DNA from 3 places in the Streptomyces sp. NBC_00885 genome. Region 1 is predicted to be linked to each of the others. Evidence: riboswitches for the same ligand, from Rfam matches in the RefSeq annotation. Region 1 holds a riboswitch; each other region holds the start of a gene.
What was found. Region 1 has a riboswitch for cyclic di-AMP ahead of tgmA (putative ATP-grasp-modified RiPP). Riboswitches for the same ligand answer to the same signal wherever they lie in the genome.
Positions count from the first base shown of each region.

Region 2: another riboswitch for cyclic di-AMP. It lies ahead of OHA61_RS20225 (M23 family metallopeptidase); the one in region 1 lies ahead of tgmA (putative ATP-grasp-modified RiPP).
Region 3: another riboswitch for cyclic di-AMP. It lies ahead of OHA61_RS09135 (M23 family metallopeptidase); the one in region 1 lies ahead of tgmA (putative ATP-grasp-modified RiPP).

Region 1 is NZ_CP108796.1:5,922,322-5,926,243, forward strand. It holds gene OHA61_RS26955 (MFS transporter) at 1-1,201, shown strand, start outside; cyclic di-AMP (ydaO/yuaA leader) riboswitch at 1,422-1,579, shown strand; gene tgmA (putative ATP-grasp-modified RiPP) at 1,592-1,783, shown strand; gene tgmB (ATP-grasp ribosomal peptide maturase) at 1,794-2,726, shown strand; gene OHA61_RS26970 (cupredoxin domain-containing protein) at 2,740-3,159, opposite strand; gene OHA61_RS26975 (leucyl/phenylalanyl-tRNA--protein transferase) at 3,368-3,922, opposite strand, start outside.
Region 2 is NZ_CP108796.1:4,448,713-4,452,634, reverse strand. It holds gene OHA61_RS20230 (PrsW family intramembrane metalloprotease) at 1-530, shown strand, start outside; gene OHA61_RS20225 (M23 family metallopeptidase) at 718-1,761, opposite strand; cyclic di-AMP (ydaO/yuaA leader) riboswitch at 1,773-1,929, opposite strand; gene OHA61_RS20220 (PP2C family protein-serine/threonine phosphatase) at 2,234-3,490, opposite strand; tRNA gene OHA61_RS20215 (tRNA-Met) at 3,540-3,613, opposite strand; gene OHA61_RS20210 (hypothetical protein) at 3,664-3,922, opposite strand, start outside.
Region 3 is NZ_CP108796.1:2,086,046-2,089,967, forward strand. It holds gene OHA61_RS09125 (HPr family phosphocarrier protein) at 1-262, shown strand, start outside; gene OHA61_RS09130 (GntR family transcriptional regulator) at 433-1,110, opposite strand; gene OHA61_RS09135 (M23 family metallopeptidase) at 1,310-2,080, opposite strand; cyclic di-AMP (ydaO/yuaA leader) riboswitch at 2,093-2,258, opposite strand; gene OHA61_RS09140 (M16 family metallopeptidase) at 2,488-3,876, opposite strand; gene OHA61_RS09145 (M16 family metallopeptidase) at 3,873-3,922, opposite strand, start outside.

The DNA.
Region 1 (3,922 bases):
CAAGGCCGGCGCCCGAAGGGTCGCGACCCTCGCGTTCGCCGCACAAGGTGTGTCCGTCGCTGCCGTGTACACGACCGTCCCCGCTGTCACCGAGCACCTGAAACTGGCTCCGCTCCTTACCACCGCCATGATGGTGGCGGTGGCACTGACAGCAGGGGCCGGCAGCTTCCTGGGGCTGGCCGCGATCCGCCGCGCCGGTCCCGTCGCCACGATGCGCGGGGCCATGCTGACGGCAGTCGCCGCGCTGGTACTGATCGGGTCGGCCCCTGACGAGGCGACCGTCATCTGCGCGTACATCCACTTCGGGCTGGCTGTCGGTGCCCTCGACGTCGGGGTCAGCACCCGGGCCGCGGCGATCGAACGCGCCTACGGGCGCAGTGTTTTCGGCTCCTTCTACATGGCATGGAGCGTGGGTGGCGTGGTCGCGGCCCTGCTCACTGCCGGGGCTGCCCGACTGGAGTGGTCCGTAGCCGCGGGGCTGAACGCGCAGGCAGGCATCGTGCTGCTTCTCGCCCTCTGCATGCGTTCCCAGGCCCTGCCCTCCTCCGCCCCAGAGCCGTCGGACACCCTCACTCAGCCGCCGCCGGGGCGCCGCCTGTGGATCCGGCTCATCCCGTTCGGCCTGGTCCTCCTCGTGGTCTACGTCGTCGAATCCACCGTCTCGGCCTGGTCGGCGGTCTACCTGCGCCAGACGCTCGCCGCGTCCCTCACCGTGGCGCCGCTGGGATACGCGGCCTACCAGGCCGGCACCGTCTTCGGCCGCGCGGCCACCGACCGACTCGTACACAAGTGCGGAGCGGTCTCCGTCGTCCGTGCCGCAGCCCTGGTGGTCGCGTGCGCCCTGGCGGGCATGGCCGCGGCGCCGAGCTGGCCGTTCGCCGTTCTCGCGGCCGGGGCAGTGGGCCTGGGGGCATCCGTCCTGGCTCCACTGTCCCTGGCCTCCGCCGCGCGACTGCGCCCCGCCGCCTCGGAGGTGGTCCTGGCGCGCCTGAACCTCTTCAACTACGTCGGCGTGGTCATCGGTGGCGCTGTGAGCGGGCTCCTCGGCTCCACCGGCCAGTTCCGCCTCGCCTACGCGGCACCGGCCGCCCTGGCACTTCTTCTCCTGGCCGCCGCCCGCCACTTCACCCAGCCGCCGCGCGGGACGCAGCCGACGGCGGCCCGCCGGGCATGCAGTGGTCGCGGGTCGGCACCGTCATAGCGGCCTGGATGGCTGACACGCAAACGTGTGCACGCATCCCCCCTTACCGGTGGTACTGGGCGCACCTATCACGAACTCCCCTGTAGGAAAAGCCAGTTGATATGAGTCCGCTTGTGGAGACCTTGTGCTCGAACGCAAGGTCCCCCTAACGTGCTCGGCGTTCGGAGAAGTCGAACACCGCGCGGCCGGACCGCCGAATCCTGCCCCCGGCGCGCGGCAGCACATCACCACACCGCAGGCAGGAGCGGGGGACCCACTTGCGCCGTACGGGAACAACGCGTACCCGGGCGGCTTGGGGTGAAGCCGTGAGAACCGCGGCCGGGCAACTCTCCAGCCCGAACCCGACAGCTCACCTCGCAGGCGTTCGGAGCAGGAGCCACCTTGATCACCATGAGACCGTTCGCATTGAACTACGCCCGTCCCGCCGTGAGCCCGCCGGCCGTGGTCCCGTACGCCTATGACCCCTTGCGTCAGTTGAACGTCCTGCCCGATGGGCGCCCGGCCATCAGCGACCGCGAAATGCTGCTGGCGTGCGGCACCACCACGTCCACCGCCGGTTCCCAAACGCACTTCGACGACTGACGGCCGCCCCATGACCGTGCTCGTACTGACCTGCGCCGAGGACGTGACCGCGGACATGGTGGTGTCCGCCCTGGATGATGCGGGAGTCCCGGTCGTACGTCTGGACCCTGCCGACCTCCCGGGCCAGGTTGCCGTGTCGGCCGAATACGTACAGGGCGACTTCGACGGATACCTGTCGGCCGGTGGCCGTGTGGTGAGCATGAGCGGACTGCGCTCGATATGGGTACGCAGGCCCGGCCGTCCTGCGGCGCACGCCGCCCATCAGTCCGCATGGCTCACCGCCGAGGCCGAACAGGCCCTGTACGGAACGCTGAACTGCACGGGCGTGCGCTGGATGAACCACCCGGCTGCCGCCGCGCAGGCCCGCTGGAAACCATGGCAGCTGCGCGTCGCCCACCACAGCGGCTTCGCCGTACCCCCCACGCTGATCACCGGCTTTCCGCGGGTTGCACGCGAGTTCGCCGCCCAGTACCCGGACCTCGTCGTGAAGCCCGTTTCGGGTGCGCACCCCGGCGACCCGGCGCTGGCACTGCCCACCACGCCCGTCGGGCCGGACGCCGACTTCGACGCGGTGACCGGGGGCCCCACGCTCCTGCAGCAGCGCGTGCCCAAGCGTGCGGACATCCGGCTGACCTGTGTGGGGGACGAGATGTTCGCCGCGCGGAGGGTGTCCGACCCGGACGAGGTGGACTGGCGTTTCACCGACAACGGCGGTGCCTGGGCTCCGGCCGAGGTACCCACCCGTATCGCGAAGGCGGTCTGCGCCTACATGTCCCTCGCCCAGCTCGGCTACGGCGCCTTCGATTTCGCTGAGGACGCTGACGGCACTTGGTGGTTCCTGGAGTGCAATCAGGGCGGGCAGTTCGGCTTCGTCCAACTGGAGACCGGCCAGCCCATCGCCGAAGCCGTCGCAGCCTGGCTGGCTCTGAGTCCTGCGGTGTGAGCCGACCGGGGCGTCAGCTCACGGTGAGGGTGCCTTTCATATTGGGGTGGATGGTGCAGATGTAGGGATAGCTGCCGGATGCGGACGGAGCGACGAACGTGGCTGTTTCGCCGGGATCAATGCTGCCGGTGTTGAATGCCTGGTCCCCGGTGGCGGTCAGGGTGTGCGTGACCGAGTCGTCGTTCTCGACGATGACCTTCGTTCCGGGGCGTACCTGAAGTGTCGCCGGGATGAAGGTGAAGTTCTTGATCGAGATGTGCGCTGCGCCGACGTTGGAGGTGCTTGGGGCGGATGAGGCGCTGGTGGTGGCGGGGGCGGTGGTCTCGTTGCCGTTGCCGTCGCCATTGCTCGAGCAGCCGGCCAGGGCAAGCAGGACACAGGCTCCGCCCACTCTGAGGGCGGTGTGGACCCGGTCCGGATAGGTGAGTGACATGCCGGGCGGACCTTTCCGACGGGGGATGCCGTGGTCTGGGCGCGGCCGGTGATCGGCCGCCGTATTCAGGTTCACGGTCTTCGGTGGCGCTCGCCAGAGCGGTACCGCCAGTCGCGGCGCCGTTCACCTGAATACCGACTTGAGCCGAGCTTCATGCCGGGCATACGGGGGAGCGCCGAAATGGCTCACGCCTGTGCGAGCGGCGCGGTCAGCCCGGTCCCCTCGGCTGGGCGAGGCGGCCGGCCGGCAAGGTGTCGGTGGGTATCGGGAGCCTGCCCGGCGCGGTGCCGCGCAGGTCGCGCACGTATTGCTCGCGCGGTACGAGACGGGCGCCCAGGCCGCGGACGTGCGGGCTGTCCCGCTGCGCGTCGAGCAGCACACCGCCCGCCTGTGCGAAGCGCGCCGCGAGGTCGGACACCGCGACCTTCGAGGCACCGGGACGCTGGAAGAACATCGAGTCCATGCTGAAGACCACTCCGACCTGCAGGCCGAAGACGCCGCCGACCACGTCGCCGTCCTCCCACACCTCGACGCTGTGAGCATGACCCAGCTCCTGCAGCCGGATCAGGCTTGCGATCAGCTCTTCGGTGAGCCAGAGGGGGTCGCGGTCGGCGCCGCATTCGCGGACGACCTGCTCGAACCTCTGGTCCAGGCTGGTCGACCACCGCAGCTGGTTGCGCAGCCGCCGGGCGAGGCTCCGGCTGAGGTGCGCGGCCGAGACGGGCAGCACTGGCCTCGGGTCGGGCGACCACCAGGAGACGGC
Region 2 (3,922 bases), 1.5 Mb from region 1:
TGGGCCTCGCCCTCGCGATGGGCATGCACGCGCTGTGGAACGGCTCGGTGTCGCTCTTCGGCCCGTTCGGCTTCTATGCGGTGTACGGGGCGTTCATGGTCCCGGTCTTCGGGCTGCTGACCTGGCTCACGATCTGGACCCGGCAGTGCGAACTGCGCACGATATCCACCGAACTGCCCGCATACGCGGCGGCCGGCTGGCTGACGGCCGACGAGCCGCGCGCGCTCTCCTCGATGCGGGCGCGCACGATGGCCCGCGACATCGCCCGCCGTACGCACGGACCGGCCGCGGCCCACGCCGTCTCGGAGTACGAACGGTTCGCGACGACCCTGGCCTTTCTGCGCCACCGGGCCCACCGCGGCACGGCGGGCCCGGACTTCATGGAGCGCGAGCAGGAGCTGCTGCACCACCTGTGGCAGCGCAAGGAAGTCGCGTCTCCCGCGCTGAGCTACGCGGCGCGGGCGACGGGCCGGGTATGGACCCCGCCCCCGCACCGCGACTACGGCGGCTACAACCCGTACCGCTCCTAGGCTGGCAGGGCGCTTGTTCCGCCCGCATGCCGTACGCGACCGGGGCACAGGACCGGCAGCCCTGGCGTCGGGGGGTGAGCGCCAGAACTGCCGGCGTTCATGGGAGTGCGGTGCACCGCGCACATGGGGGCATCCGCATAAACGCCCCCTCGCGCCGAGCGGCGGCGCGAGGGGGCGTACGGAGAAATCAGACGGTCAGGCCCTTGTCCCGCAGCCAGGCCATCGGGTCGATGCCGGTCCCGCTCGCCGTGTGGACCTCGAGGTGCAGATGCGCGCCGGTCACATTGCCGGTCGCACCCACGCGCCCGATCGTCTCGCCCGTCGTCACCTTCTGGCCGACGCTGACCGAGATCGAGGACTGGTGGGCGTACCAGATCTCCGTGCCGTCCTCGAGCTCCAGCACCGTGCGGTAGCCGTAAGACCCGGACCAGCCCGCCGACTTGACGGTGCCGCTGTGCACGGCCTTCAGGGGCGTGCCCGTCGGGGCCGCGAAGTCCAGGCCGGTGTGGTAGCCCGAGGACCACATCGATCCGGCCTCACCGAAGGTGGAGGTGATCGTGTACGAGGAGGTCGGCAGCGAGTAGCTCGCGGCGAGCTTGGCGAGGCGCTCGGCCTCGGCCTTCTCCGCCGCTGCCTTCTCGGCGGCGAGCTTCGCCGCCTCGGCCTCGGCCTCCGCCGCGGTCTGCTGGGCCTTCGCCTCCGCCGCTGCCTTCTCGGCCGCGAGCTTCTCCGCGGCCGCCTTGGCCTCGGCGTCCGCCTCGGCCCGCTGCTGATCGGCCTGCTGGAGGATGCGGGCGCGCAGCGCCTCACCGGCGGAGCCCTGCGCCTCGGCCTTGGAGCCGGTGTCAGCGGCGAGCGTCGCCGAGGTGAGGGGCGCGGTGTTCCCGGCGTCGGCGTCCGAGGAGTCGTCGGACATGAACGAGCCGACGCCTGGAAGGGACTTGGCGTCGGGCAGGTTGTCCGCGATCGAGTCGGGGAGCGATATGGAGACCGGCGGCTTGCTCTGCGCGGTGGCCATGCCGCCCGCGCCGACCGCGGCGATCACGCCGACCCCGAGCACCGTGGAGCTGCGGGCGAGTCCGCCGCGCTGCTTCATGACACGGTGCCGGCCGCGCACCGGACGGACGGAGTCCTCGGTGGGGTTCCATTCCTCCCATGCCCGCTCTGCCACCTCGTCGCCGAAGAAGTCAGTTTCGAAGGGTGCTGTCGGGGCAGGTTTGTTGGACGCCACTGAGGCGTGCTCCTTTCCTTCCTTCTCGCCTACCGGGTTAGCTGACGGGTTCGGAGCAGGAAGGTCTCCTACGGGCGCTTCCGCCGCGGACAAGAGCGGCAAAAGGTGCCCGATTCACCCCAATTGGTGGTTCCCCGGTTCCCTTGCGGGATTCGGCGCGTGCGCACGGTGCCGCCTCTTGCGACGACTGGGACGACCGCGCTGCGTTATCGAACGTTAATAGACACCGGGGCCCGATTCCAAGCTGTTCCGACTGATCATTAACAACATTCGCCGGGACTTAACCGGACACAAGGGCCCGGAGTGGGGTGAGTTGATCGCCCCTGACGCACCATCCGACACCTCCCGCTACCTGACGGTTCGTCAAATGTTATGCGGAGGGGTGTCTCTCGATTACGTACCGTGCCCATCCGTCCGTCCGGCGTCCGGCGCCCGGCTTCACGACGCCAACGACGCCGAGCCGCCAGAGCCCTCACTCGCCCCCGCCGACCACGGGCACGATCGTGCGGCGCTCCTGCTGCCCCTGAGCGGGACGGCTGACCGCAAGCAGCGCCATGTCGTCCGTCGAGCCGCCACCCGTATGGCGTCGTACGTCGTCCACCAAGGCGTCCAGCAGCTCCTCGGGCCCGGGGAACAGCCGCCCCGCCAGCCGCCGGCCGGGGTCGTAGAAAACGCCGCTCGCGTCGCGCGCCTCGGACAGCCCGTCCGTATAGAGAAGCAGCGTGGCCCCGGGGGGCAGCCGGTGCGCGTCCGAGCGGTCCGGCCAGATCCCGAGGCCCATACCGAGCGGCAGCGCGGCCTGGGTCGGCTCCAGGATGTTCACGTTCCCGTCCGCGTACAGCAGGAGCGGCTCCGGATGGCCCCGGTTCACGACCCGTACGACACGATCACCGCGCGGGATCTCGGCCAGTACGGCGGTGGTGAACCCCTCGACCGCGTCCAGGTTGTGCCGCGCGCCCTCCCGCACCAGCGCCCGCTCCAGCCGCGCGGCGAGCCCTTCCAGCGAGCTCTCCTGCTCGGCGGCCTCCCGGAACGCCCCGATCACCACGGCCACCGCCTCGACCGCCTGCAGCCCCTTGCCCCGTACGTCCCCGACGATCAGCCGCACCCCGAAGGGTGTGTCCTGTACGGCGAAGAGGTCGCCGCCGATGAACGCGTCCTTCTGCGCCGCCTCGTACCGCGCGGCGACGTGCAGTCCCCCGATCCGCTCCGGGGGAGTCGGCAACACGGCGCGCTGCGCCGTCTCGGCGATCACCCGGGCCGACGCGAGGCGCTGACTGCCGAGCCGTACGACCCGGTTGATCAGCAGAGCGAGGCCCGAGACGGTGATCACAGTGGTCAGCTCGGTGAACGCCGTGATCTGCGAGAGGGTGTGGTTGTAGAGGTGCAGCCCGGTCACGCCGAGGATCGCCGCGATACCGACCAGCAGGGTGCCGACCCAGGTGAAGATGGGGGCCGCGATCAGCGGCGCGGCCGCGAAGAGCGGGACCGCCGTGAACCGGGGCGGCGTCGCGAGGTCGAAGATCGCGCCGCCGACGATCATCAGGGCGGGCAGCAGGCGGACGAATCCACGAGAGATGTCCGCTCCGCCCTGCTCTGGCTCGGCCACGGGTGCTCTCCTGCCCGGTCCCCACACGGCTGCGGACGGTACCGCCCCCTTCCCAGGCTGGCCGTAGCCGCGCCGGGCGGCGAGTCGCCGTCGGCCAACCGGGCGATGTCCGCAGCGCACACACGACAGTGGCCCGGCACTCTGTCGAGTGCCGGGCCACTGTTGTCAGTAGCGGGGACAGGATTTGAACCTGCGACCTCTGGGTTATGAGCCCAGCGAGCTACCGAGCTGCTCCACCCCGCGTCGGTGAACACCACCTTACGCCATCCGGAGCAAGATCAAATCCATTTTGTTCAGCGGCGGCGCAGACGCAGTGCGGTGAGGGCTCCGCCGGCCGCGATCAGGGCGGCAGCGGCGAAGGCCGCGTACCGGGTGGCGCCGGAGGATCCGGTGTTGGCGAGGGCGCCGGTGGTGGTGACGGGGGTGTTACCGCCGGCCACCGCCGTGGCCGAGGAGGACGGGGTCACGGAGGGGGTGGCGGAAGCGCTCGCGGAGGGCGTGGCAGACGGCGTCGCGGAGGGCGTCGCGCTCGGCTGGGTGGTGCCGCGCTCG
Region 3 (3,922 bases), 3.8 Mb from region 1:
TGTCGGCTGGGCCGAGGGCCTTCACGCCCGCCCCGCTTCCATCTTCGTCCGTGCCGCCACGGCTGCCGGCGTCCCCGTGACGATCGCCAAGGCCGACGGCAACCCGGTCAACGCCGCCTCCATGCTCGCCGTGCTCGGCCTGGGCGCTCAGGGCGGCGAGGAGATCGTGCTCGCTTCCGAGGCGGACGGCGCCGAGGGGGCCCTGGACCGGCTGGCGAAGCTGGTCGCCGAGGGGCTCGAGGAGCTTCCCGAAACGGTCTGAGCGGCTGAGCAGAATGCGCCCGGCGGCACGCGGCCGCGGTATCCCGAAATGGGGAGACCGCGGCTGTACGCATTTCCCGGCCCGGCGGTCATTTCCGCGCCCGGCTGCATGAATTCGGGCAGCAGAAAAGAAGCCCGCGAATATCCTTCCCTTTGTATACGGCGCGCCTGTTAATGGCGGACGCTCGTGGTGTTTACGGCATGTTGCGAAGTCCTCACCCGCTCGGGACGGCGCAACCGGTGCGCCGATGCGGCCCGCTCCGCATGCACGGCCGTCAGCGCGCGGGCCCGCTCCACATCGCCGCGCGCCACCGCGTCCACGATCGCGCCGTGCTCCGCCCAGGAGTCCACGGGCACGGCAGGCTGTTCGACGGCGTACATCCAGGCGATCTTGTGCCGCAGCTGGGTGAGCAGCGCGATCAGTCCCGGGCTGCCGGAGGCCTGGGCGAGGGTCTCGTGGAACCAGCCGCCCAGCGAGCGCAGGTCCTCGCCCTGGCCGCGGCGTGCGCGCTCCTGGCCCAGCCTGACCAGGCCGCGCAGGACCTTCAGGTGCGCTTCCGTGCGCCGCTGCGCCGCGCGCGCGGCGCCGAGGGGCTCCAGCAGCATCCGGACCTCCAGCAGGTCGGCCGCCTCCTGCTCGGTGGGCTCGGCGACGCAGGCACCCGCATGCCGGCGGGTGGTGACGAAGCCCTCGGACTCCAGGGTGCGCAGTGCCTCGCGCACCGGGACTCGGGAGACTCCGTAGCGGCGCGCCAGCTGCTCCTCGGTGAGCCGGCTCCCGCGCTCGAATACACCGGAGACGATGTCGTCGCGGATCGCCGTGCATACCGAGTGCGCAGGAATGCGCATGACCGAACCTCCGCTTTAATCCGCGCGAAACGCAGCCGATTGACGTCTGTTCGGTGACTCTATTGCAGTGGGCCGGATTTTCCGATGGCACTCGGGAATCCATGGATATCTTTTGGCCAGGGCACCGAACGCCGAAGGCCCCGGCAGGAAGCCGGGGCCTTCTCGCTCGCAGACGCTCGGGCGCTGTTGTCCGCTGTTCTCAGACGGTGACGCCGTGCGCGCGCAGGTACGCGACCGGGTCGATGTCGGAGCCGTACTCGGGGCTGGTGCGCGCCTCGAAGTGGAGGTGCGGCCCGGTGGTGTTGCCGGTCGCGCCGGAGAGGCCTATCTGCCGGCCCGGGGTGACGCTCTGGCCCACCGCGACCGTGATCGAGGAGAGGTGGCCGTACTGCGTGTACGAGCCGTCCTTCATCTTGATCACGACGTTGTTGCCGTAGGCGCCGCCCCAGCCGGCCTCGACGACGGTGCCGGAGCCGACCGCGTGCACGGTGGTGCCGGAGGCGGCGTGGAAGTCGATGCCGGTGTGGCTGCCGGAAGACCAGACGGCGCCGCCGGTCTTGTAGCCCGTGGAGACGTACGAGCCGCTGATCGGCGCGACGAAGGAGTTGAGGCGCTTGCGCTCGGCCTCGCGGGCGGCGCGCTCCTTGGCCTCGCGGGCGGCCTTGACGCGGGCCTCGGCCTTGCGCTTGGCCTCCTGAGCCGCCTTCGCCTGGGCGATGGCCTCGGCGGCCTCCTGCTTCTGGGCGGCGGCCTGGTCGGCGATCTGGTCCGCGAGGGTGTCGGCGGTGACGACCTGAGTCAGGCCGGTGTCCTCGACGGGGGCCATGCCAGGGGTGGCGGCGAGCGCCGGGGAAGCGAGGGTTCCGATGACGCCGGTGGTGGCAAGGGCCGCAGCGCCCGCCATGTTCGCGCTCCTGCGACTCAGGCGGCTCGGGGCACGGTGCTTCCCGGTGGCACGGGTGAACGCCATGAAGTGGCTGGTCCTTTCCTTCCTTCTCGCCTACCGGGTTAGCTGACGGGTTCGGAGCAGGAAGGTCTCCTACGGGCCCCTCCGTACGGATACGAAGGCGTCCGATTCACCCCAGGGACTCAAGTGGGTCCCCGGCTCCCCAGGCTCGCGCCGGACGGGGACTCGGCGATGGCTGTCCGATGCCGCGGATGCGGCGGGCTACTGGCGAACAGCCGGACCGACGCTAGGCGCGCCGACTTTCAATCACCAAACAGACAGGCCCTTTTGTAGTGCATGCCACAGGGCAGACAGGCAGCCTCCGCAATAAACCGGACATAGCACGGAACCCCGGCATCGCTTGGATGCTGGGGTTCCGCTTGCCTGTTGCGCCGGGTTCAGCCTGAGTTGTCCAGATCGCGCGACGGCAATCAGCCGGTGACCACGGTCACTTCGCCGATGCCCAGCGCCCTGACCGGCTCCTCGATTTGCGAGGCGTCGCCGACGAGCACCGTGACCAGACGGTCCACCGGGAAAGCGCTGACGGCCGCCGCCGTCGCCTCCACGGTGCCGGTCTCGGCCAGCCGCACGTACAACTGCGCCTGGTAGTCGTCCGCGAGGAACTGCTCGACCTGGTCGGCGAGCGTGCCCGCCACGGACGCGGCCGTCTCGAACTTCAGCGGCGCGACACCCACCAGGTTCTGCACCGCGACGTCACGCTCGGCGTCGGTGAGTCCCTCGGCGGCGAGCGTGCGCAGCACCTTCCACAGGTCGTCCAGCGCCGGTCCGGTGTTGGGCGTGTCCACCGAGCCGCTGATCGCCAGCATCGCGGCGCCCGAGCCGTCGGGGGCGGACCGCAGCACCTGGCCGAAGGCCCGTACGCCGTAGGTGTAGCCCTTCTCCTCGCGCAGCACGCGGTCCAGACGCGAGGTGAGGGTGCCGCCGAGGCAGTACGTGCCGAGCACCTGCGCGGGCCAGACCCGATCGTGCCGGTCCGCGCCGACCCGGCCGATCAGCAGCTGGGTCTGCACGGCGCCCGGGCGGTCCACGATGACCACGCGGCCGGTGTCGTCCGCGGTGATCGGCGGTACGGGGCGGGGCTTGGCGCTGTCACCCGTCCAGGTGCCGAAGGTCTCGGCGAGCACGGCGTCCAGGTCGACCCCGGTGAGGTCGCCGACGATCACCGTGGTGGCCGTGGCGGGCCGCACATGCGCCTCGTAGAAGGCACGCACGGCCGCGGAGTCGATCCGGGCCACCGTCTCCTCGGTGCCCTGGCGGGGGCGCGACATACGGGCGGCGGCCGGGAAGAGCTCCTTGGAGAGCTCCTTGGCCGCGCGGCGGGCCGGGTTGGCCGTCTCGTGCGGGATCTCGTCGAGGCGGTTGCGTACCAGCCGCTCCACCTCGCTGTCGGCGAAGGCGGGCGCGCGCAGCGCCTCGGCGAGCAGGCCGAGCGCCTTGGGCAGACGGGAGACCGGGACCTCCAGGGAGACCCGGACGCCGGGGTGGTCGGCATGCGCGTCAAGGGTGGCGCCGCAGCGCTCCAGCTCGGCGGCGAACTCCTCGGCGGTGTGCTTGTCGGTGCCCTCCGACAGGGCGCGCGCCATGATCGTGGCGACACCGTCGATGCCCTCGGGCTCGGCGTCCAGCGGAGCGTCGAGGGAGAGCTCGACGGCCACCACCTGCTGGCCGGGGCGGTGGCAGCGCAGCACGGTCAGGCCGTTGTCCAGCGTGTCGCGCTCGGGGGCGGGAAACGCCCAGGGCCGGGCGACGCCCGCCGTGGGCTGCGGGTGGTACGTCATCGTCACGGCAGCGTCGCTCACTGGTCCGCCTCTTCCTCTTCGTTGCTTCCCTCGGGCGCCGAGACGG